One region of the Alteromonas sp. BZK5 genome, then DNA from elsewhere that is predicted to be linked to it. Evidence: predicted binding sites of a transcription regulator. Region 1 holds the regulator's gene; the other holds the start of a gene.
The links. The regulator sigma-54, encoded in region 1, starts transcription at its own class of promoters, with help from an activator protein. The targets are predictions, from matches to a motif close to GTTGGCACGNNNNTNGNNT.

Region 1 (18,567 bases):
TTGCGACCAATGCGAATCGAGGCTCATCGGGGGGCCAAGCATCTCTGAAACCCAGACCAACAAATATCAGAGCACAGGCAAAAAAGAACAGGGTAGATGCATGGCTATTTGAATTAAGCATAAGCCTCACGACGGCTCACTCCTACGAGAAATGCCTGATAAGGATAGAAGTAGAAGAAGGCTAATGATTAAGCCACCAATTTGTAAAGGCTGTTCGAGGGAGCTGACAAATCGAGAACCGCTTCCAAGCAAGGTAAACAAAAAAGTTTGAGGCGCAAAGCCGATTGCACTTGCAGCAATAAACGGGACAAACGGAACGCTTAGCACACCTGCTACGGCGTTTGTGATTAGGTTGGAGCCAACAGGGAATAAACGAACAATTAGCACATTGCGAAAACTTCGCTTGGCCAGTTTGTTTTCAACAGGCTTTAATTTTGTACCTAAAAGACGGACGGCAAGTGAGCGTAGAGGGCCATTTGCTAATGCGTAGGCTATGCATGCAGACAATACCGTTAGCAACAAGGCAATTAATCCTCCCTGCAATGCGCCAAAGCCCACTCCGCAAAAAAAACTGACAGCCTGACGGGGAAAACCCATGGTTAAAAGTACAACACAAGCACTCAGTATCATGCACAGCGATTGCCAATTTAAATTAGAAATATAGGCATTCAACCAATCTGTATCATCACCGTGCTTCCATACTTCACCAGTGACCTCAAGCGACACATAGCAGACAAGCGCGATGCTTGCTGCCCCGATGAAAAACTGTATGAAGCTTTTGAGGCGGCGAATATTAGTCTTCATTACCAATTCCGCTGGTAATGTGATTAAGCTTATTTCTGTGCATTAGCCATCTGACGCCAAGCATATCGATGATCCCTGCCCAGCCACGATTCCACGCTGTGTAATTTGATTTACCTTCTAAGCGCGCGCGATGATTAACCGATACACATACCACGTCTCCCCCAAGCCTTTTGGTTAAAGCGGGAATATATCGGTGCATATGGTCGAAATAGGGCAAAAGTAAAAAGGTACTTCTTGGGAGGAGTTTCAAGCCACAGCCCGTGTCTGGTGTGTCGTCCTGTAGGATCCACTGGCGAACACGATTGGCAACTTTAGACTGAAATCGCTTCCACGGGGTATCTTTTCGCTTTTTACGATGCCCTATAACGCAGAAGTGCGCTGCATTAGTCTCTTTAGCTGCGCGAATAAGTCGCGGTATATCAGCAGGATCGTTTTGCCCATCAGCATCAAGGGTGATGATCCACTTGCCTTTTGCCTGTAAAACGCCGTGAAAAACCGAAGTGCTTTGACCGCAGCTCATAGGGTGGACGATGACACGACAACTTACCGGCAAGGTGCTTGAAAGGTTATGCAGCAAGGATAGGGAGTCGTCACTGCTACCGTCATCAACAACAATAATTTCTGTTGTTGTACTTGGAACCACTTCTGCAATTTCTCGTAACAAAGCAGAAAGGTTTTTGGCTTCATTTTTAGCAGGTAAAACAACACTGACGTCAAACTGGTGCATAAGAATATTTGGTAAATCATCGAATGACGTGCACTTTAAACGTTGAACCTTAAGGAAAGCTTAAGTTAGGCGCTAAAGTGCAAACTTGCATTAAAATTCGTATTCCAACGACATGCGAAGTGTGTGATCTTTACTGTCACCATTTAGTCCGGCAATAAAGCCCAGTTCCCATTTTAACTGCTTCTGTCGGTCAAAGCGTTTTATACCCATGAATGCTGGACCAACCCCGATAAAATCCTCTGCTACATACACTTCCAATCCAGGTTGTACTTCAGGGATCCAGCGATACCTAAACTTGGCTTTAAATTCGCTTTCCCATTCATTCTCAACAGTTTGACCCCACTCGTACACCAAGCTAATGTTAGTTGTTAAACTGAATTGGCCAAACTCTTTTTCTGTTAATATCCCCGCTTTAACTTCCCAGTCATCGGTATTGTGCTGCTTTTCCAGCTCAAACAGCGTTGCCCAGTCAGCCCAGTATCGCCCTTGTTCAGTCATCATCCAGCGTAACTCTACTTCGTAGCTTTCTAAGCCAAAATCTTCATTTTCATCCCGCGCACCGACAAGGTATGTCTCGAGGATCATAAACTCTGAAAGTGCATGGCCGAATGAGAAGCGTTGCATTAAAACATTGCCATCGTCATTTTGTCTTGAGGTAAGTCGCCACTCAAACTCACGTTCAAAGGGTAATACATAAGGGTGATAAACCTTATCTACGGTAAAATTATCTGCATAACCGTTACTTGAAAACACGGCGCATAATGCGATAGCAGTAAGGAGAAAACGTCTCACTGTGCGACCTCCTGAATTTCATCAGAGAATCTCTTTTTTGAAGAAAAGAAAGCAATTAAATTAGGCACGATAAGTGCGAAGAAAAACACCAATAAATAGCTCATAGAGGGCGTAGCCTCATAGCCAATAAGAGAATTCAGAAGATGACCATATTCGCTATTGTCACTAATAATTGTGCTGCTATCCCATAGCTGCCTTGGCGATGGGAAGGTGTCAGTTTGTTCCAATAATAATGCGATATTAGCGGTTTGAGCTGCCACAAATGTTGTTGCAAAAAAGTATGTTGCTCGCTTGCTAACAAAGTGGGTGAGCAAAATATTAAGTAGAATCGCGATGCTAATACTTATACCCAGACCAATGATAGTGCCCAAGAGCAATAACGTACTATCACTATTACCTGATAACTCGGAAACAAAATAAACTAAAAAGTGCAGCGAATTGGGTAAGCCAATACCTATTATTAGCAGGGTGAGGCCTAGACTGAACCTATTCGACATGCGTGACGGCAAAAGGACAACAAGGCACATACCCAACCACGCAATAAAAAACAGTATTGATTTGAGATACTCAAATCCGGCACCTTCTGATAGTTGCGATACCAGTCCTAGCTGGGGGTAGGTAAATACAGCGAGCAATACCAGCAGCAACACCCGCCACACAACGGCAAGCGTAGATACACGCGGCAGCGCCAGCAATACACTAATGAGCATGAATATGGGCAAGGTGTCACGCAAGAAGAGAACGACGGTATTAATTAGCATCCAGCGTGCCCTCTTTGCTTTTAACTATTACCTTTCCTATTGCGCTATTAGGATGAAACTCACCAAAAAAAGGATACTCACCGGCTTTTAATGGGCCAATAAAGATGGTCCCTCGGCTTTTCGCAAATATCACTTTTTCTCTGTTCAACGAAAAGCTATCTATTTCTTCGGGAGTATCATCGAAATTAACAAAGGTTAGTTTTACTTTTTGCCCTGCGGGCACAATCACTTCCTGAGGAAAGAATAAGTGCTCTTTAATTTCCACCACCACTTCAGGTAAAGCGAACGCAAGGGGCGTATAAAAAGCATAAAGGGCTGAAAAAAAGAATAAAGAAATTTTAGAGTATGTAGTCATTGGAAAATGCCACCCTAACTTCTAATCCCCCGAGCGAACTTTCATCTAAAGAGAGCTCAGCCCCGTGTAATACAACGATTTGTTCTACAATGGCTAGCCCCAAGCCGCTTCCCGAATGAGGGGAGCTGTTAGATGCTCTTTTGAATCGGTTTAGCACGACAGCGCGCTGGTCAGCAGGGATACCTGGCCCAGAATCACAGACGCTTAAAATAAGCTCGTCTTTCCGTCGTTCAATCTTAATTATTATTTGTGCACCGCAAGGCGAGTATTTACTCGCATTGCTCACTAAGTTCTGAAGCAAGGTGTAAAGGACAAATTGAGAACTTAGCAACCAGGCCTCTTTTCCTTCCAGTGCTATTTCTTGGTTTTTATTTTCAATAGCGCCGTATAGGTCACTAATTACCTCTTGCGCGACCACGTGCACATTTACAGGTTCTCGCTGTTCTGCAAACGTTTCTGGGCTGGTGCGAGTAAGCAAAAGGAATTGATTTACCGCGTGGATCATTCTGTCAGTGTCTGCTTTAAGGGGAGCTAACACGTGGCCTTTTTCACCTAACTCGTTCGCTATATTGTGAATGTTTATTTTCATCACGCTGAGCGGAGTTCTAAGCTCATGCGCTGCGTTTGATGCGAATTGCTGCTCTCGTTCGAACGCTGAATTTAGTCGCGTGAACATAGTGTTTAACGTACTAACAACAGGGCTAAGTTCACTGGGCTCACGGGATAACGCAATGGTAGAAAAATCATTACCCTGTCGGCTGGCAAGGAGTTTTGATAGGTGTTTTAACGGCGATAGTCCCCAAGTAATGCCAAAAAAGAGAATGAATGCAAGAATAGGCACACTAATTATAAAAGGGGTGATGGCGGCTACAGTTAGCGAGTCAGTTAAAGTGAAGCGACTACTTACGGGTTGAGCCACCATATACCAGCTATCATTATTCGGGTTAAACCGAGTATGTACCCGCCAGCGTGTACCCAGTGCGTTTACTTCAGAAAAGCCCTCGGAGAAGCTGGTTAATGGCGTGCTTAGCGCGTCAGTAGATGAGCTGGCCAGCTTACCTTGTTTCCATACCTGGAAGAAAAGTGTCTGTTGCTGTGTGCGGGTGCCGCTATCTACGTAAGAGATTGCGCGGGATAGCTCAACTAACTCGTTATCTAACAAGGTATTCGATATACCCAGCGTTGCGCGGTAGCCTTTAAGTGCTGCACTAAATATCACTAAAACAAGCGCGCTGATCAGTGTAAGAATTAGAAAGCGGCGAATTGAAGACAATTCACTCCCCCGATTTTGAAATGCAATAACCGACGCCTCGAATAGTCTTAATAAACTCAGGAGGCATTTTTTTACGCAAATTACTCACGTGTACTTCTATTGTGTTGCTTGCCACTTCCTCTCCCCACTCATAAAGTTTATTTTCCAGCTGATCTTTACTCAGTATGCGCCCTGCGTTTTCAATAAGCGCTTTTAGTAGCATGAGTTCACGTCGAGGTAAGTGAACGTTTTGATTGTCGATAGTAAGCGTATGATGGGCAGTATCAAGGCTGACATTCTTAACACTAACAATGCTGTGAGATGCTGTGCTCAGACGACGCTCAAGTACTCTAATCCTAGCTAACAGTTCTTCTATTTCAAACGGTTTAGGTAAGTAGTCGTCGGCGCCTGCATCTAAGCCAGAGATTTTGTCTAGCGTTTTGTCCCGTGCAGTTAAGATCAACACAGGAAGCGTTGCGTTTTTCTTTCGAATAGATTTTAGTACGTCGAGGCCATCTGTGTCGGGTAAACCCAAGTCAAGAATGACAATGTCACTTTGGCCCGCTCGAAGCGTTGCAAGGGCATCTGCGCCTGAATAAACACAGTCTACCGTGAAGTTGGCATTCTTTAGTGAAAGGGCGAGGGCGCCAGACAACGGCCTATCGTCCTCTACAAGCAGTACACGCATAAAAAACTCATTGATAAAAAAACAAATCAAAACACTAAACGAGAGACCTTAAGAAAACCTTAAGTGCTTAGTGTTTTACTCTGACATCTCTTTTTCGAGCGCGCGTATTGCTATATCTTTGTATTTATCCCAACGCGCGTAATCTAGTTTATAAGGTATTGTTGGGTTGCCGAGCTTGTGAATTTTTCTACTTTCAGCATCGGCAAGCATTTCTGCTTTTCTGTGCCCTTCGAAGCTATCGAAGATACGTTCGAGTTCTCCATCGTCTAGAATCTTGATAAGACCTAATCTCAATCTATTCGCGAGGGCAGGGTTATCTGGGCTAACAAAAAAGTACTCATAGTTGGGGTATTTTAATAGGTGGAACTGCTCTAAAGAGACATGCTTATCTTTGTGGCGTTCTAAATCGCGGTGTACTTCGATAATATTGCGGGGAAAGGCGTCGACAAGGTTGCGAGAGACCATTGAATACATTGAGCCAAACCACGAACTCCAATCTTCTCCTTCAACTCTGTACCCATTAGCCGTTAAGACATCCATATCTGGCCAGTCAGTGCCTTGAACCATTGTAAGGTTTTTCAAGGTTCGGCCATCGGCATCTTCGGTGAGTTCGCTTTGCCGGGATGGGTTAATAACAAGCACTCTGAATCCAGCAAATCCTTTGAGTAAAGGAAGCTCAATAGGAATGAGCTTTTGTTCTCGAGTCTGGTTCGTTACGCTCCACAGTACGTCTGCTTCTCCCTTTAATAGGGATAGCATCTGACGACTTTGCGTCATGGGCTGAGGATGAGGGACAAGGGTTATATCGCCATATTCCTTTGTTGCCTTAAATACGGCATTGAGCACAGCTACGTGATAACTTCCATAATCATCATCGGCAAACGCACGTGTATATACTAACTCCTCAGCATTTACACTGGACAAAAGTAGCGTGTGTAGCATCATCATTGAAGCTACGAAGCGAGACATTTTCATTTGTTTTTATATTGGTTCCGAACACAACAGTTTGACGTTACCTTAAATCTGTTTCTGTGTCATCGGCAGATGATGGAATTTTATCCATATTTTTTGTGCTTAGGGGTTCGCATTTCCTTCAATTCCTGTATAATTCGCGCCCTGCCCAGTTACGCCCACCTTTGGGAAGGTGGAAGAATCAGCCGGCTCGAAGGGGTCATTGTGTTGATTTTAAGGTGATTTCTGGTGTTCAGAAATCAGTAACGACGATATTATTCGGGTGAATTTGAAAATGAAAACTTTTGTTGCTAAGCCAGAAACGGTTCAACGTGACTGGTATGTGGTAGACGCCACAGACAAAACTCTAGGCCGTTTGGCTTCTGAAATCGCACTACGCCTTCGTGGTAAGCACAAGCCAGAGTACACACCTCACGTGGACACTGGTGATTACATCGTAGTAATCAATGCTGAGAAAGTTGCGGTAACAGGCCGTAAAGCGCAAGACAAAATGTACTATGCGCACTCTGGTTACCCAGGTGGTCTTAAAGAGACAAACTTTGAAAAACTAATTGCTCACAAGCCAGAAATGGTTATTGAAAAAGCAGTTAAAGGCATGTTGCCAAAAGGCCCTCTAGGTCGCGCAATGTTCCGTAAAATGAAAGTTTACGCAGGTGCAGAGCACAAGCACACCGCACAGCAACCACAAGTTTTGGACATTTAAGGAGCTATTAACATGGCAGATACTCAATACTACGGCACAGGCCGCCGCAAAAGTTCTACTGCTCGTGTGTTCCTACGTCCAGGCACAGGTAGCATTAAAGTAAACCAACGCGCTCTTGACGAGTACTTTGGTCGTGAAACAGAGTGCATGGTTGTTCGTCAGCCACTTGAACTTGTTGAAATGACTGAAAAGTTTGACGTATACATCACTGTTAAAGGTGGTGGTTCTAACGGTCAAGCGGGTGCAATCCGTCACGGTCTTACTCGTGCTCTTATGGAGTATGATGAGGCACTACGTCCAGCACTTCGTAAAGCTGGCTTCGTTACTCGTGACGCACGTCGCGTTGAACGTAAGAAAGTTGGTCTACACAAAGCGCGTAAGCGTCCACAATTCTCAAAGCGTTAATTTTTACGTTTTTTGTATTTGCAAAAACCCGGCTTATGCCGGGTTTTTTATTGCCTGTGTTTTACTGAGAGCCTTTGTGCCTTGGTACAAAGCAAAGCTTGCGTGGTTCTATTTTTCATAACAAAGGTTTAATTTGTAGCCGCTATCTTACTTAATATTGTCCAAAACCTTGATTTTAGGCCTTTCCCTCACTAAACCTAAACACACCTTTTGAATTAATTTATCGCTTAAATATCAGTAAAACCTTGTGTTTATAAGGGCTTTTCTTTTATCATTTGCGGTCGAAAATTTTGAAAACTTTCGTGACCTCGTAAACCAGTAAATTTTTACTGTTACGTCGCTGTCATGACAAGCCATATGATGCATGACGCAAGCGTGATAAAACCAGTATAAGCTTGGGTTACACATCATAATTATCCAAACCTGGAGAAATGTGGATGAGCAATGTATCTGTAGATGCAACAGAGTCTGCACACAATGAAAACCAGCCAGAAAACAACACTCGTCGTCGGTTCTTGACCGTTGCCACGTCGGTAGTTGGTGGTGTAGGTGTCGTTGGTGCTGCTGTGCCTTTTATTGCGTCCTGGAATCCAAGCGCCAAAGCGAAAGCCGCCGGTGCTGACGTTGAAGTAGATATCAGCGGGATTGAGCCTGGACAGTTAGTACGTGTAATGTGGCGAAGCAAGCCTGTGTGGATTGTACGTCGTACGCCTGAAATTCTTGAAGAACTAGGCACGCACGAAGATAAGCTGAAAGATCCTAACTCTGAAGCTGAGCAGCAGCCTGCCTTTGCTCAAAACCGTTTCCGTTCAATGAAGGAAGAGTACCTTATCCTTGTTGGTATCTGTACTCACCTGGGTTGTTCTCCACAGCATCTTAAAGACGGTGCATTTGAAGAAGTGGTTGAAGGCGTTCCAGATGGATTCTTCTGCCCGTGCCACGGTTCGAAATTCGACATGGCTGGACGTGTATTCCAAAACGTTCCTGCACCGTTGAACCTGGTTGTACCGCCATATCAATTCGTTGATGACAATAACATCATCATCGGTTCAGAAGCGGAGGCCGTGTAATATGAATGCTTTCCTAGGTTGGATTGAAGAGCGCATCCCAATGATGCGCGTTGCGAATATGCACGCTCTTCAATATCCTGCTCCAAAGAACATGAACTTCTGGTATGTGTTCGGTTTTCTAGCAACTATTGTTTTGGTTAACCAGATTGTTACTGGTATTTGGTTGACCATGAACTTCGTTCCATCTTCAGAAGGCGCATTTGCTTCTGTTGAATACATCATGCGTGAGATCGACTACGGTTGGATCATCCGTTACATGCACAGTACTGGCGCATCGGCGTTCTTTATTGTGGTATATCTACACATGTTCCGTGGCATGATTTACGGCTCTTACCAGAAGCCTCGTGAGCTTCTATGGGTGTTTGGTATGTTTATTTACCTAGCGCTTATGGCAGAAGCTTTCATGGGTTACGTTCTACCTTGGGGACAAATGTCTTACTGGGGTGCGCAGGTAATCGTATCACTATTCGGTGCTATTCCTGTTGTTGGTCCTGACCTTGTTATCTGGCTACAAGGTGACTACGTTATCTCTGGCGCTACGCTTAACCGTTTCTTCGCACTTCACGTAATTGCGCTGCCTCTGGTTATCGTTATTCTTGTGTTCCTTCACATCATCGCTCTTCACGAAGTGGGCTCTAACAACCCAGACGGTATTGCGATTAAGCACAAGAAAGGCTCACTGCCTGAGTCTGAGAAGACTAAATATGAAATTCACGAGTACTACACAAGCAAGTACGACATTGCTGATGACGTGTTACCGTTCTTCCCGCACATTGTTCTTAAAGACCTTGTGGCGTTCTGCGTGTTCTTAGCACTATTCACTTATGTGCTGTTCTTTGCCCCTGAAATGGGTGGTAAGTTCCTGGAACACCCTAACTTTGAAATTGCTAACCCGCTGAAGACTCCTGCGCACATTTTCCCTGTTTGGTACTTCACGCCGTTCTACGCCATTTTGAAAGCGGTACCTGATAAGCTGTTCGGTGTACTTGCCATGTTTGGTGCTATTGCTGCGCTATTTGCTCTGCCTTGGGTTGACCGTGGTCGCGTTAAATCATGGCGCTATCGCTGTGGCCTACACAAAGTAAACCTAATTGTGTTCGCTATCGTGTTTGTTTTCCTTGGTTACCTAGGTGGTACGCCGCAAGAAAACTGGAAAATCATTGCCTCGCAAATCGCAACAGTAATGTACTTCGGTTTCTTCATTGCACTGTTCCTATACAGCAAAAACGAAAATACTAAACCAGTGCCAGAGAGGATTTCTAAATGAAAAAAATGATGTGCTTTTTAGCCTTCTTCCTACCTGGCGTCGCGTTTGCGGCAGGCGGGAACGTACACCTAGATGAAGCGCCTATCGATTTGACTGATAAGGCGTCTTTACAACGCGGTGCACAGTTGTTCATGAACTACTGTTTGGGCTGTCACTCAATGAAGTATCAGCGCTATCAGCGTTCATTCCAAGATTTGGGTATTCCTGATGAACTAGGCCAAGAGTATTTGCAGTTCACGGGTGACAAGGTGTCTGACTATATCACTCGTGCAATGCCTGAAGAGGCAGCAGCAGGGTGGTTTGGTGCTGCTCCACCAGATCTAACGCTAGTGGCTCGTGTTCGTGGTGAAGACTGGATTTACACTTACCTGCGCTCTTTCTATGTTGACGAAAGCCGCCCGTTTGGTGTTAATAACACAGTGTTCCCAGAAGTGGGTATGCCACACGTGCTTCAGCCACTTCAAGGTACGCCAACGCGCACTTATGAAGAGCAAATGGTTGATGGTGAGATGGTCAAGCGTTATGTAGGCATTAAGTCAGATGGTACTGGCGCAATGTCTCCTGACGAGTACGACCAAGCCGTTGCCGATATCGTGAACTTCTTGGAGTACACAGGTGAGCCTGCGAAACTTGAATCTCACAAAATCGGTAAGTGGGTGCTTATCTTTATCGCAGTATTGTTCGTATTTGTTTACTTATTGAAGAAAGAATACTGGCGAGAAGTGCACTAATCGCACAGATTTATGTATAATATGAAAAGGGGGCTTCTCGCCCCCTTTTTTTGGTATTTACTCGTGCTACCTGAAAACCCTTTTGTATAGGGTGTTCAGGTAGCACGAGTTAACGTAATAAGCTTACCGTTTGTAAGCGTAAACTTGTTTCTCGACGGAGGAAATTGAATGGCCGTAGCCGCGAATAAACGTTCTATTATGACGTTGTTCTCTGACACAATTGATATTTATAGCCACCAGGTGCGTATTGTGTTGGCAGAAAAAGGTGTGGGTGTTGAAATCAGCTACACAGATCCTAGCAACCTGTCTGAAGATCTGTTGGAGCTTAACCCTTACGGTACTGTTCCAACTCTAGTTGATCGCGAGCTTGTACTTTACAAGTCGCACATCATCATGGAATACCTTGATGAGCGTTTCCCTCATCCACCACTTATGCCGGTTTACCCAGTATCACGTGGTCAGAGCCGCCTTATGATGCACCGCATCGAGCAAGACTGGTACTCGCTTGCTGCCCGTATTTTCCGTGGCGAAGGTGATGTAGAAGCAGCACGTAATGAGCTGCGTGAAGCTTTGCTATCTCTTGCGCCTGTATTTGGTGAAATGCCTTACTTTATGAGCGAAGAGTTCAGCTTAGTTGATTGCTACCTTGCTCCGCTATTATGGCGTTTACCTGCACTAGGTATTGAACTAAACGGTGCTGGCAGCAAAGAAATTAACGCTTACATGAACCGTATTTTCTCTCGTAGCTCATTTAAAGCGTCTTTGACTGACCAAGAGCGTGAGATCCACAACCCGCTATGACATCTATGACGTCAAACCAGCCCTATTTGCTTAGGGCTTTTTATGAGTGGATTGTTGATAACGACTTAACGCCGTACATTGTGGTAGATGCAACCAACGAGTTGGTTGAAGTGCCGCAGGAGTTCGTTAAAGACGGTCAGATCGTTTTAAACGTATCGCCTAGTGCGTGTGTTAACTTTTCTCTTGATTTAGATGGCTTATCGTTTCAAGCACGCTTTTCTGGGCAACCTAGAAGATTAAGTATGCCTTGTGAAGCGGTAATGGCTATTTACGCAAGAGAAAATGGTGCAGGTACGGTATTCGCCACTGAAGAAGATGTGGCTCGTGCGCAGCAAGAGCGCCCAGAAACATCTGAAGATGTTTCTCAACCTAGCGGACCGACGTCGCTGGAAGATGCTGATGCAAGCGACGTGAAAGACGCACCTGTTCCACCTAAAAAGGGTAAGCCTACCCTCAAAGTTATTAAATAGTTTATTAAATAGCTTATCAAATAACGTATTAGCCTGGTTTTGTGAAGTTTATCTACTCAGCAAAGCCAGCGCTTATCTTTCTTATTCCCGTTAAGTTTTATCTCCGGTTCCCCTTCGCACAAAAGTAAAAACACCCCATTACCTGCGTAATAGGGCGCTTTCACGTGGTACTGTGTTTAACCATTTAACGGGTTCGGGTTATCACCGCGCGGCTCGTTGGGTAATCAAAGCGATGGGCCTCGGTTAGTACCGATGTGGATAGACCCTCACGGCTTGGATCGTCAGCGTTTGCACTAGTAACTACACCTTGGTGAAGTCTTACTGCATCGGCAAGATCATCCCTCACCACATCATAACCCGCTGCTTCACCACCGCCACCGGCAACACCCGGTACGCCATATCCACCCAGCGCGTTTCCGGTCCCAGCTTCAACAACATCTGTACGGGCACTATTTAATTCATCGATAAGCTCAGTACCGGCGTCGTATGCATTAAGGTAATAAGTGTAGGTACCCGGCTCGGTTGGAATTTCAATACTGTCCATACCAACAAAAGCGTCGTTAGTAGGTATTAGCATGGAAAGTAGCGAAAGATATGGCTTGTCCATAGTATCGAAGGGATAGCTTAACGTAGCTTTCGGCGCAAGAAGTCCGCCAAAACGGTGCCACGTATTTGAATCATTGTCGTAATCCAAACCAAGTTTTTTCTCGCAATCAATTGCTCAGTGAGGTGTGGGGCTATAACCACGAAGGCTACGAGCACACGGTGAATACCCATATAAATCGTTTACGCACTAAGCTTGATAAAATCAACAGTATTGAAAATGGTGGACAGCTAGTAGAAACCGTCTGGGGTGTGGGTTACAAGTTGAACGTCAATGGATATATAGCGAAAGCGCTTATTGCATGAGTATTTTTTAGCTCACCATGCCCTATCAGGCATGAGAGTTCAAAATTAACTTAAATTAGAAACAGCGTCGCAGTACCTAAGAAAGCAAAAATACCCACTACATCGGTTATCGTAGTTAAGATAACACTGCCAGCTAGGGCAGGGTCTATCTTAAGACGCTTCATGATCATAGGTAAGGTTGCACCCGCTAAAGCAGCCGCAATCATGTTTACCATCATGGCAAAGGCAATAATTACGCCCAGCATGTAATCTTGTTTCCATAACGCGATGACAGAGGCAATAAGCACCGCCCAAATGGCACCGTTTAAAAAGCCGATGGATATTTCTTTACTGATAAGCCATCGTGAGTTACTCGCGTTAACATGGCCTAATGCCATACCGCGAATAACTAGCGTTAGCGTCTGATTACCCGCTACACCGCCCATACTAGGGACAATGGTATTTAAAATAGCTAACACAGCCAGTTGGCTCAGCGTTGCTTCAAATAGATCACTCACCATCGCAGCCATTAGCGCCGTCACTAAGTTTACCGCCAGCCACACCGAGCGTCGTTTGGTACTTTGCATAACGGGTGCAAAGGTATCTTCGTCATCATCAAGACCCGCCATACTCATCATCGAGTGCTCGGCGTCCTCACGAATAATATCAACCACGTCATCAATGGTAATTCGGCCCACTAAGCGATGGTTTTCATCTACAACAGGTGCTGAAAGCCAATTGTATCGCTCGAACAGGCTTGCGACTTCATCGTCTGGCATATTCACAGGAATCGCTTCAGATTCCTCATCCATAACGTCAGACACTTTATCGTCGGTATCTGCGGTGAGTAAACGGGTAACCGGAACAATACCAACAAGGTTGTCAGTTCGGTTTACCACGTAAAACGTATCCGTATTCTCAGGTAGCTCACCTTTTAAGCGGATATAGCGCAGAACCACGTCAATGGTCACATCTGGACGTAAAGTGATGGTGTCGGTGTTCATGATGAAACCAGCGGTTTCCTCACCGTAAGACAGCGCTTGCTCTGCGCGCACGCGATCTTGTGCATCCATCGAATCTAGAATATCGGCCAATACTGGCTCGGGAAGGCTGCTTAGCGTCTCTGCTAAGTCATCGGTATCCATCTCTTCAAGTGCGTCAACCACATTAGCGGGAAGCATTTTTGTAATGATACCGTTTCGAACATCGTCAGACAGTTCTTCTAAAATGTCGCCGTGAAAGTCACCATCAATGAGCTCCCATAATTCGTCACGGGTTCTGCTAGGGCTAGATTCAAGAATGTGGGCGACGTCTGAAGGCGGTAATTCAAGCAGAAGCTTACGTACAGATACGAATTGACCGTTGGTCAACGCAGCGTTGAGTGCGCGTAACTGAGTTTGTACGTATTTAGAAACAAGCGCTTCTGCCATAAGGCGTTATTCCTACAAGCTAAAAGATGAACAATGCAGGCCATAGAGCCTAAGTGGGCGTAGAATATCGCAATTATGATGAGTCTGTCATGATAATTGCGTAGGTTTTGCGCAGGATTTTAAGATAACTGCGCTAAGTGTTGATTAATTGGTCAATGGATTGGGTAAGTAAGACTATTCGTCTTCGTTAAATCTGCCCTCAATAAGCTCTTCAATAGCTGCAAGTGCATCAACAGCATCACTGCCGTCCACAATCACATCTACCTGTTCACCTTGATGGCTTTCAAGCATCATTAATCCCAATACACTGCTTGCGTCTGCTTCTTTATCGCCTTTTTTTAAGATGATTTTAGCGTCGAATTGATTAGCCAGTTTAACCAGTTGGGTCGCCGCTCTCGCATGCAACCCTAACTTATTGACGATAGTTAGCGTTTTTTGAATAGTCATTACTGATTCAGCTCTCTATGGCGAATTTGAACATCAGGGTGTATTTCACTGAAGGTTTTCGACAGGGTCTGTGCGATATAAACCGAACGGTGTTGCCCGCCAGTACAGCCAATGGCTACGGTTACGTAACTTCTGTTATTGCGTTCTAAATGAGGCAGCCATGTCGTTATTAAATTCTGAATTTGCCAAATGAACTTGGTCACTACAGGCTGCGACCCCAAAAATACTTCTACTGGTGCGTCTAATCCGGTCAGATGTTTAAGGTCGGGCTCCCAGTGGGGGTTAGGTAAAAAGCGGGCATCAAAAACGTAATCCGCATCTTTAGGAATGCCGTGCTTAAAGCCAAACGACTCAAACACAAGCACAAGGCGTGAGCTTTTCTTACCCAGGATACGCTCTCGAATTAACTCTGCCAGTTGGTGAATGGTAAGCTTATCTGTATCTAGATATAAATCTGCGCGCTCAGCAATAGGAGCAAGTAGGGCAGACTCGGCTTTAATGGCTTCTGAAAGCGATTTATTAAGCTTGGCGAGAGGGTGAAGACGACGTGTTTCGCTAAAACGCTTAACCAGTACATCATCGCTCGCGTCAATGTAAACAATGGTCATCGACCACGAAGAAGGCAGGTAGTCTAGAATTTCTACCAAATCGTCAGGATTTTTAGGTAAGTTTCTCACATCGATACTTACCGCAACCTGATCGTACTCGTCAACAACTGTATGGGTTAAGGTGGGAAGTAAGTTTACCGGGATATTATCAACACAGTAATAACCTAAATCTTCCAATGCGCGAAGTGCGACAGACTTACCAGACCCCGAACGACCACTGATTATTATCAGCTTCACCTACTTTCTCCCTAATACTCTGGTTTTATCACATACGCGTTGTTGAATTAGGCGCCTACTAAACGGTTAATAGGCGCTTAATGTTTAACTTAATGCAGATAGAATATCGTCGCTTGTCGTTGCGCGACGTATTGCTTTAATCGTTTCTTTGTCGCTTAGTTTACCAGCCACGGTGGCCAGCGTTTGAAGGTGTCCTTCGGTCTGTTCCTCAGGAACGAGTAGAGCAAAAAAGATGTCTACGGGTTTCTCGTCAAGGGCGTCAAAGTCGATTGCTGGCGTGCTGGTTACAACAATGGCAATCACTTTCTCAAGGCCCGGCAGGCGTCCGTGGGGCAGGGCGATACCATTGCCTATGCCTGTACTACCCATACGCTCTCGAGCCATCAAACTGTTGAGTACCGTTGCCTGATCAATGTTCTCGTTTTGCTTGGCAGCGATATCAGCGATGATCTCAAGAATTCGCTTTTTACTATTACACTGAACCGCACACTCGGTGCGGTCCAGACTTACGATGGCTTGTATATCCATGCTTAATTAACTACTAATGTTTTTTCAGTTTTTCCTTATGCTTGATTACCTGCCGGTCGAGTTTATCAACCATGCTGTCAATCGCCGCATACATGTCGGTATTTTCTGAGGATGCGAATACTTCAGCGCCACTTAAATGAACGGTCGCTTCGGCTTTTTGATTTAATTTTTCAACGTTCAGGATGACATGCACATTAGAAATGTGATCAAAGTGACGTTCAAGTTTGCTGAACTTCGTATCGACATAATTACGCAAAGAGTCGGTGATTTCGACATGATGACCAGTAAGGTTGATTTGCATATTTCGTCTTCCTTATATTATTAAGCCCGATTAAATAAGGCTTTTGCGTTGGTTCGACGGCGGGATCGACAACGATTCCCGGTACTTTGCTATTGTTCGCCGGGCAACTTTAATGCCTTGTTCGGCCAACAATGAAGCAATCTTGCTATCACTTAGCGGCTTGCTAGGCTTTTCTGCGGCCACTAATTTCTTGATCAATGCACGAATCGCTGTAGATGAACATTCACCACCAGACTCTGTTGCAACGTGGCTTGAGAAGAAATACTTCAATTCGAAGATTCCACGTGGCGTATGCATGTACTTTTGCGTTGTCACTCGCGAAATAGTGGATTCGTGCATATCTACCATTTCTGCGACATCATTTAGCACCATTGGTTTCATCATTTCCGGGCCGTGCTCAAAAAAGCCCATTTGCTGCTGCACAATGCAGTTTGCAACCTTCATTAAGGTTTCGTTACGAGATTCAAGGCTCTTTATGAACCACTTAGCCTCTTGCATGTGTGAGCGGATGAACTGTGAATCGCTACTATTCTTGGCACGGCGACTCATTGCAGCGTATTGTTGATTTACGCTTAACTTAGGCAGACTGTCGGGGTTCAGCTCAACCACCCAACGGCCATTTTTCTTGGTTACTGAGACATCAGGAATAACGTACTCAGGCTCTTTAGTAACTAAAGCACTACCTGGGCGAGGATTCAAGGTTTGCAGTAAACGCATTGCCTCGCGTAGCTGATCTTCTTTCAATCGGCTTTTACGCATAAGCGTACGATAGTCTTTGCTGCTCAGTAAGTCAGAGTACTCTTCAATCAGTTGCTTCGCTTCAGCAAGCCACGGTGTGTCTTCTGAAAATTGACGCAATTGCACCATCAAACATTCTTGTGGAGAGCGTGAGCCAGAACCAATAGGGTCGAACATCTGAATGCGCTTTAGCACACATTCTATTTCGTCCATTTCAATCGGCTCTTCCATATCATCATCGTTAACCGCTTCTAAAATATCATCAAGGGTAACGGTTAAATAACCTGACTCGTCAATAGAGTCGATGATTGCTGTAGCGATTGCGCGATCGGTATCCGAGAAATGGGTAAGGCGCATTTGCCAAAGAAGGTGCTCTTGAATATCTTCAGTAGTCTCACCTTGGAAGATTTGCTCGTCGTCATTGGATGGACCTGGAGCTGGCGAAGATGAAGCAGAGTAGTATTCGTCCCATGTGCTGTCGATTGGCAGCTCATCGGGAAGATCGTTTTTCTCAAGTGCATCGCCGGCTTCTAGTGTGTCACTAGATGCAGAAGCAGTGGCCTCAGAGCCGCTGTCATCGTTGTCGATATTGTTCTTTTCTAGTTGCGGCTCGTCGTTACCTTCTTCAACTTCTAATAGCGGATTAGAATCGAGCGCTTCTTGGATCTCTTGTTGAAGATCAAGTGTAGAAAGCTGCAGCAGTTTAATGGCCTGCTGAAGCTGTGGTGTCATGGTAAGTTGTTGGCTAAATTTTAGCTGTAAAGATGGTTTCATCTACGTCTTATTTAAATGCTCTAAATTGAATATACCAGAGCGAAACTGAAAAATGACAATTCGGTTACATTAACTATAGCCTGAATTGTTCGCCTAGGTATACATCCCTTACTTTTTGATTACTTAAAACCTGTTCCGCCGTTCCTTGCGCAATAAGCTCGCCATGACTCACAATGTACGCCTTTTCACAAACATCCAATGTCTCTCGTACGTTATGGTCCGTGATAAGGATTCCAATACCCCTATCGCGAAGATGTTGTATTATCTTCTTTATATCATTAACTGATATTGGATCAACACCAGCAAATGGTTCGTCTAACAAAATAAATTGCGGTTTTGCTGCCAGAGCGCGGGCAATCTCAACGCGACGGCGTTCGCCCCCTGACAAACTCATCCCCGTACTATTACGTATATGGTTAATATTAAATTCATCAAGTAGCGCATCTGCTTCTTCTTCTTGCTGTTGTGAATTTAAATCTTTACGGGTTTGCAAAATGGCCATGATATTTTCATGCACTGTGAGCTTTCTGAAAATAGAGGCTTCCTGCGGTAGGTAGCCAATTCCGCGGCGTGCGCGCTCGTGCATGGGCTGATGAGTTAGCTCATTGTTGTCGATTTCAATCTTGCCTTTATCCAGATTCACTAAACCAACAATCATGTAGAATGTGGTGGTCTTACCAGCGCCATTTGGGCCAAGAAGACCAACAATTTGACCCGTTGAGACAGACAGACTTACATCTCGAACAACCTGTCGTGACTTGTAAGCCTTAGCAAGATTTTTAGCGCTCAAAGTTGCCATTGCTATTCATTGCCCTCGT
Region 2 (4,355 bases), on a different contig from region 1:
TAAGTCACCTAAAAGCAGTGCTGAGTCTGGGTCTTCCATTAACGCATCCTGATGACGTTCAAGCAGGGCAAGGGCCTGTTTATCTTGTTGAGTCGCCATGTAAACTTGGCTCAACATCAATACCGCCTGTAAGTCATCAGGCTCTTGTTGCAGATAAGCGTTAAAATCTTTCGCGGCTGTTTCCATGTTGTTGTTAAAGAAGTTTGTTAAACCACTTATGTAGAGCAACATGGGTTGAGAAGTAATAAGCTCAGGATCCAGTTGAGCCATGAAATCGTTAAGCTCTTTTAGTTTTTCGTTATCGATAGCTTGCTGGTTGTCTCTGCTTTGTAACCAGCTATTAAGTAAAATGGCCAGAGGATCATTAGGCGTGTCTTCAATGATCTCATCAACGAATAGCTTTGCTGTATCGTAGTCTTTCGCTTCTAAATACAAGTCTACTAGATTTCGCAGGGCAATGGGGTCGTCTCGGTTAAACGTTAGGGCTTTTTGTAAATGTGCAGTTGCCGCGTCAGTATCTCCCTGTCGGTATGCCAGTTGCCCTTTCAAACGCCATGTTATTGCGTTTTCTGGTTCTAACGACATGGCTTTATTGATAAGCGAGGTCGCTTTGGATAAATCTTCATTTTGAAGGGCAATAGAGGCTAGACCGTTAATGGCAGGTACGAAGTCTGGCGTACGGGAAACGATAGTGTTGTAATCACGAAGAGCGCACTGTTCATCTTCCAATCTAATACACGCGGTTGCACGAATCATCAACCATTCACGCTCTGCATTACCCGATAGCTTGCTCAAATCAGAAAAGTCTACAATTTCTTGGTACCTGTTCAAAAACAACCAAGTGTTGCCGAGAGGCTCTGCCAGAAGGTTGATATCTGCACCCATTTCCAACGCTTCTACAAACTCCATTTCTGCTGCAGTTAAGTAGCCATTAATAAGCAGTATTTCACCCATTAGGATTTTTGCAGCAAGGTTTTCAGGATCTTTTTGTAAGCTGTTTTTAAGGTGGATATAGGCTTCGTCGTATTCATTTTGATTAAACGCGGTCAGTGCTTTTTCGTAGTCTTCTGACGTAGAAGCAAAACTGTTAAAAGCGATTAATGATGAGGCAACTGCAGAGACAATTGCGCGTTGTACAACACGCTTTTTATTATTAAAAAAATCCATATAAACCTTCGAAATTTAGCCTAGCCACTGGCTTAAAAATAGCATAAAAAAAGGTGGCCTAAGCCACCTTCTAAAGATACGTGTTTTCTAAGCGTTTTTAAACAATTAAACGCGACGCTTACGTCTATAAAGAACAAGACCTAAACCTAAACTCATTAGTGCTAGGGCACCTGGTTCGCTTACTTCTGTTGGTGGTTTAGTAGGAGTGTCAGGAGTGTTGTTTATCGAAAATCCAAGGGCAGACAGCTTGAATCCAAAGTCGCTCTCCTGAGAAGCACCGTTATCAAATATAGTGTTGTAGGCACCTACTAACCAGTATTTGGCGGCGCTCAAGCCAGTAAACTCAGACTGATAATAGTTGTTCACTTTACTTCCAACAGAGAAGTGGCCCGTCTCTATGCCTTTAATAGAGGCAATGTCACTCCATGTAAAGCTTTCGCTACCTTGAAACTTGTTAATATCGTCCAAACCGACAACAGATACTTCTTTAGAAGAGTTTGTGTCGTTGTAATGATATGCAGAAGAGAAAGAGCCTGATGTTAAAGTTACCGATTCGCTAAATGATAACAAAATCATGTCGAAATCTTGTTTCCCATATTCGTTTCCTACATTATCAATTGTGTGTTGGTCACCGCGCGTGCTGTAACCCTTACAGTAACCATACCAGTATGTAGACACGCAAACAGTCTCTGCGTCATCGTTTGTTAATCCGTAGCCAATGGAACCATTATTATTAGTGTATTCGCTTAGTGCCTGCTGTTGTCTTACAACATTGTCTCTTTCTTGATAATAACCGTCATCTAAATAACTGTAAAATCCAGTATCCGACCAAGTGGTTAAGCCGACTTTAACGTCTCGTCCGTCTATTGATACTGTAACGCCGCTCTGCGCATCGGTTGTATTTTTAATACCATCTTGATGAAGATTGTAACTGAATTCATCTAAAGTAGTCTCGGTAGCAACAACACTTCCAGTAAAAAATAATATAAAAACATTTGATAAGCTAAATAACTTCATAAGAACACCAAAAATATAACTTAATTCTTACTTAGCATTTTATGTGCCAAAAGTTATGCACTTGTATTTTAAAGATTTATTTATGCTGGGTTAGGTGCTAGTAAAAAAAACTGACAGGTCATACCACCTGTCAGTGATCTAAAGTCTAATTGTATTAAACAAGTTTTTTGCGACGCCACATGACGAAGAGTGAGCAGGCCATGAGTAGACCGATAGTTCCAGGTTCAGACACTTCGGTGGTATCGGGTGTACCCGCTGTTTCTGAAATAGAGAAACCGATATTCGCAAGTTTAAACGCGTCGTTACCTATGCTTCCGTCAATTGTTTTACCAAATACAGTGTTGTATGCACCCACCAACCAATACTGGGCCGACTCAGTGAACGTAAAGTCTGCGCGGTCATCTAAATATTCACAGCTTTCGATGTCGAACGATGCTGATGTTAGTGCATCTGCAACTATATCACTCCACGTGTTAACGCCAGAGGTTAGTTTCGCCGTATTGCCAAGCGCTGCTACAGATACCTGACTATCACTGCTGCTGTGTAGCCAAGAAAAGCTAGCGCCAGTGAGCGTTACCGCAGAGTCAAACGATAGCAACACAAAATCATAATCGCGTTCTACGTTTGTAAACCTATAATATTCTGAGTTGTCGCTACCACTCGAGAAGTAATTTAAGTTATCAATGGCGTGGTCGGAATAACCTTTATAATTCGCTTCATCATTATTCGTTACACCATAAGCCCATTTATCTGAGATTTTTTCTAACTTGGCGCCAACGACTGTTTCGCCGGTAACTCCTTGTGTGTCGGAAAAAGCGGACATATTAATATTTAATCCGTCTATTTGAATAAAGGAATTATTCGTCTGATTGGTTTGTGTCACTTTGTCATCGACTAAGTCGTAGGTGTATTCTCCCAATGGAGAGTTACATACATTGCTTTTTTCGTTGCTCTGGCTCGATGACCCACAGTGAGAATAACTTTGCTTTTTATAGTAGGTAGCGAATGCTGAATTAGCACTCAGGGTAGATAGCAAAGCTGTGGAAAGTAATAGTACAGTTTGCAAAGAAAACGTTTTTTGTAGCGTTCGCATAATTGCGTTCCTATATATGAAGCGCAAAGCACTTCGAGTACACGCCGAGTGATGTGCGCGCCCATTATGCGAACACAAACTTGGTTAGTACCTAATTTCAACATGGACTTGTATGATATATGAACGGTGAGCTATTTAAGGTATGTAACCGTATACCTAGTTATTAGTTGTTTGTTTAATAGTGAGCATACGCGGTCCTGTATAAATAGAAGCCAAGCGCCGGCATTGTGGTGGGGGTACGTCTAATCAATGCAAAGCTAATAACGTTTTGCAACGGCGTTATGTAAAGGAACGAGGCAGTCTTTTTACTTTGCTATGCGTTCCTGCATATCTATGAAATAATTAGTGCAATTGTATATGTAGAAGTATGAGGACATATGTCTGATCAAAAACGTAAAGGGATATACTTACTTCCCAACTTATTAACAACAGCAGGGTTGTTTTCGGGTTTCTTTGCTGTGGTTTCGTCAATGAACGGCAGGTTCGAAGCCGCGGCAGTGGCTATCTTTGTTGCTATGATTTTTGATGGCTTAGATGGGCGTGTGGCAAGAATGACGAACACGCAAAGCGACTTTGGTGCTGAGTATGACTCAATGGCAGATATGGTTTCATTTGGAATGGCACCTGCACTCGTTGCTTATAATTGGGGGTTAACTGAGCTGGGCAAGTTAGGCTGGTTAGCGGCTTTTATATATGTAGCGGGTGCAGCTCTTCGTTTAGCTCGCTTCAATACGCAAGTTGGTATTGCCGATAAGCGTTTCTTCCAAGGTCTCGCAAGTCCGGCTGCTGCGGCTGTTGTCTCTGGTCTTGTATGGGTTGGAGTTGAGTATGATGCTGTTGGTACCGACTATGGTTTAATAGTTGCTGCAGTAACTGGCTTGGCAGGTTTGCTGATGGTGAGTAACTTTAAATACAATTCTTTCAAAGAAGTTAATTGGCACGGTAAGGTTCCATTTGTAGGCCTTCTTTTAGTTCTTCTGATATTCGTTGTTGTGGCAACAGAGCCCGCTTTAGTATTGTTTCTTGTTTTTGCACTATATGCGTTAGCTGGACCTATCAATACGTTTCGTACCGTTGA

Region 2: xdp1 (exosortase-dependent surface protein XDP1) is a predicted target of sigma-54. The motif match lies at 2,217-2,235, and genes of this name have one in related genera.

The regions. Positions count from the first base shown of each region.
Region 1 covers NZ_JACSOE010000043.1:2,152-20,718, reverse strand. Annotated here, with positions in the region: gene BIZ39_RS13140 (ArnT family glycosyltransferase) at 1-130, opposite strand, end outside; gene BIZ39_RS13135 (TVP38/TMEM64 family protein) at 127-804, opposite strand; gene BIZ39_RS13130 (glycosyltransferase family 2 protein) at 794-1,531, opposite strand; gene BIZ39_RS13125 (hypothetical protein) at 1,622-2,323, opposite strand; gene BIZ39_RS13120 (hypothetical protein) at 2,320-3,084, opposite strand; gene BIZ39_RS13115 (cupredoxin domain-containing protein) at 3,074-3,439, opposite strand; gene BIZ39_RS13110 (sensor histidine kinase) at 3,423-4,712, opposite strand; gene BIZ39_RS13105 (response regulator) at 4,714-5,379, opposite strand; gene BIZ39_RS13100 (ABC transporter substrate-binding protein) at 5,455-6,354, opposite strand; gene rplM (50S ribosomal protein L13) at 6,626-7,054, shown strand; gene rpsI (30S ribosomal protein S9) at 7,067-7,459, shown strand; gene petA (ubiquinol-cytochrome c reductase iron-sulfur subunit) at 7,897-8,529, shown strand; gene BIZ39_RS13080 (cytochrome b) at 8,531-9,796, shown strand; gene BIZ39_RS13075 (cytochrome c1) at 9,793-10,527, shown strand; gene sspA (stringent starvation protein SspA) at 10,696-11,328, shown strand; gene BIZ39_RS13065 (ClpXP protease specificity-enhancing factor) at 11,325-11,798, shown strand; gene BIZ39_RS13060 (spondin domain-containing protein) at 11,983-12,492, opposite strand; partial or broken gene BIZ39_RS13055 (winged helix-turn-helix domain-containing protein) at 12,480-12,707, shown strand; gene mgtE (magnesium transporter) at 12,758-14,116, opposite strand; gene BIZ39_RS13045 (HPr family phosphocarrier protein) at 14,291-14,563, opposite strand; gene rapZ (RNase adapter RapZ) at 14,563-15,408, opposite strand; gene ptsN (PTS IIA-like nitrogen regulatory protein PtsN) at 15,493-15,936, opposite strand; gene hpf (ribosome hibernation promoting factor) at 15,950-16,237, opposite strand; gene BIZ39_RS13025 (RNA polymerase factor sigma-54) at 16,268-17,749, opposite strand; gene lptB (LPS export ABC transporter ATP-binding protein) at 17,823-18,548, opposite strand; gene lptA (lipopolysaccharide transport periplasmic protein LptA) at 18,551-18,567, opposite strand, start outside.
Region 2 covers NZ_JACSOE010000054.1:549-4,903, reverse strand. Annotated here, with positions in the region: gene prsT (XrtA/PEP-CTERM system TPR-repeat protein PrsT) at 1-1,167, opposite strand, end outside; gene xdp1 (exosortase-dependent surface protein XDP1) at 1,273-2,184, opposite strand; gene xdp1 (exosortase-dependent surface protein XDP1) at 2,339-3,277, opposite strand; gene pssA (CDP-diacylglycerol--serine O-phosphatidyltransferase) at 3,655-4,355, shown strand, end outside.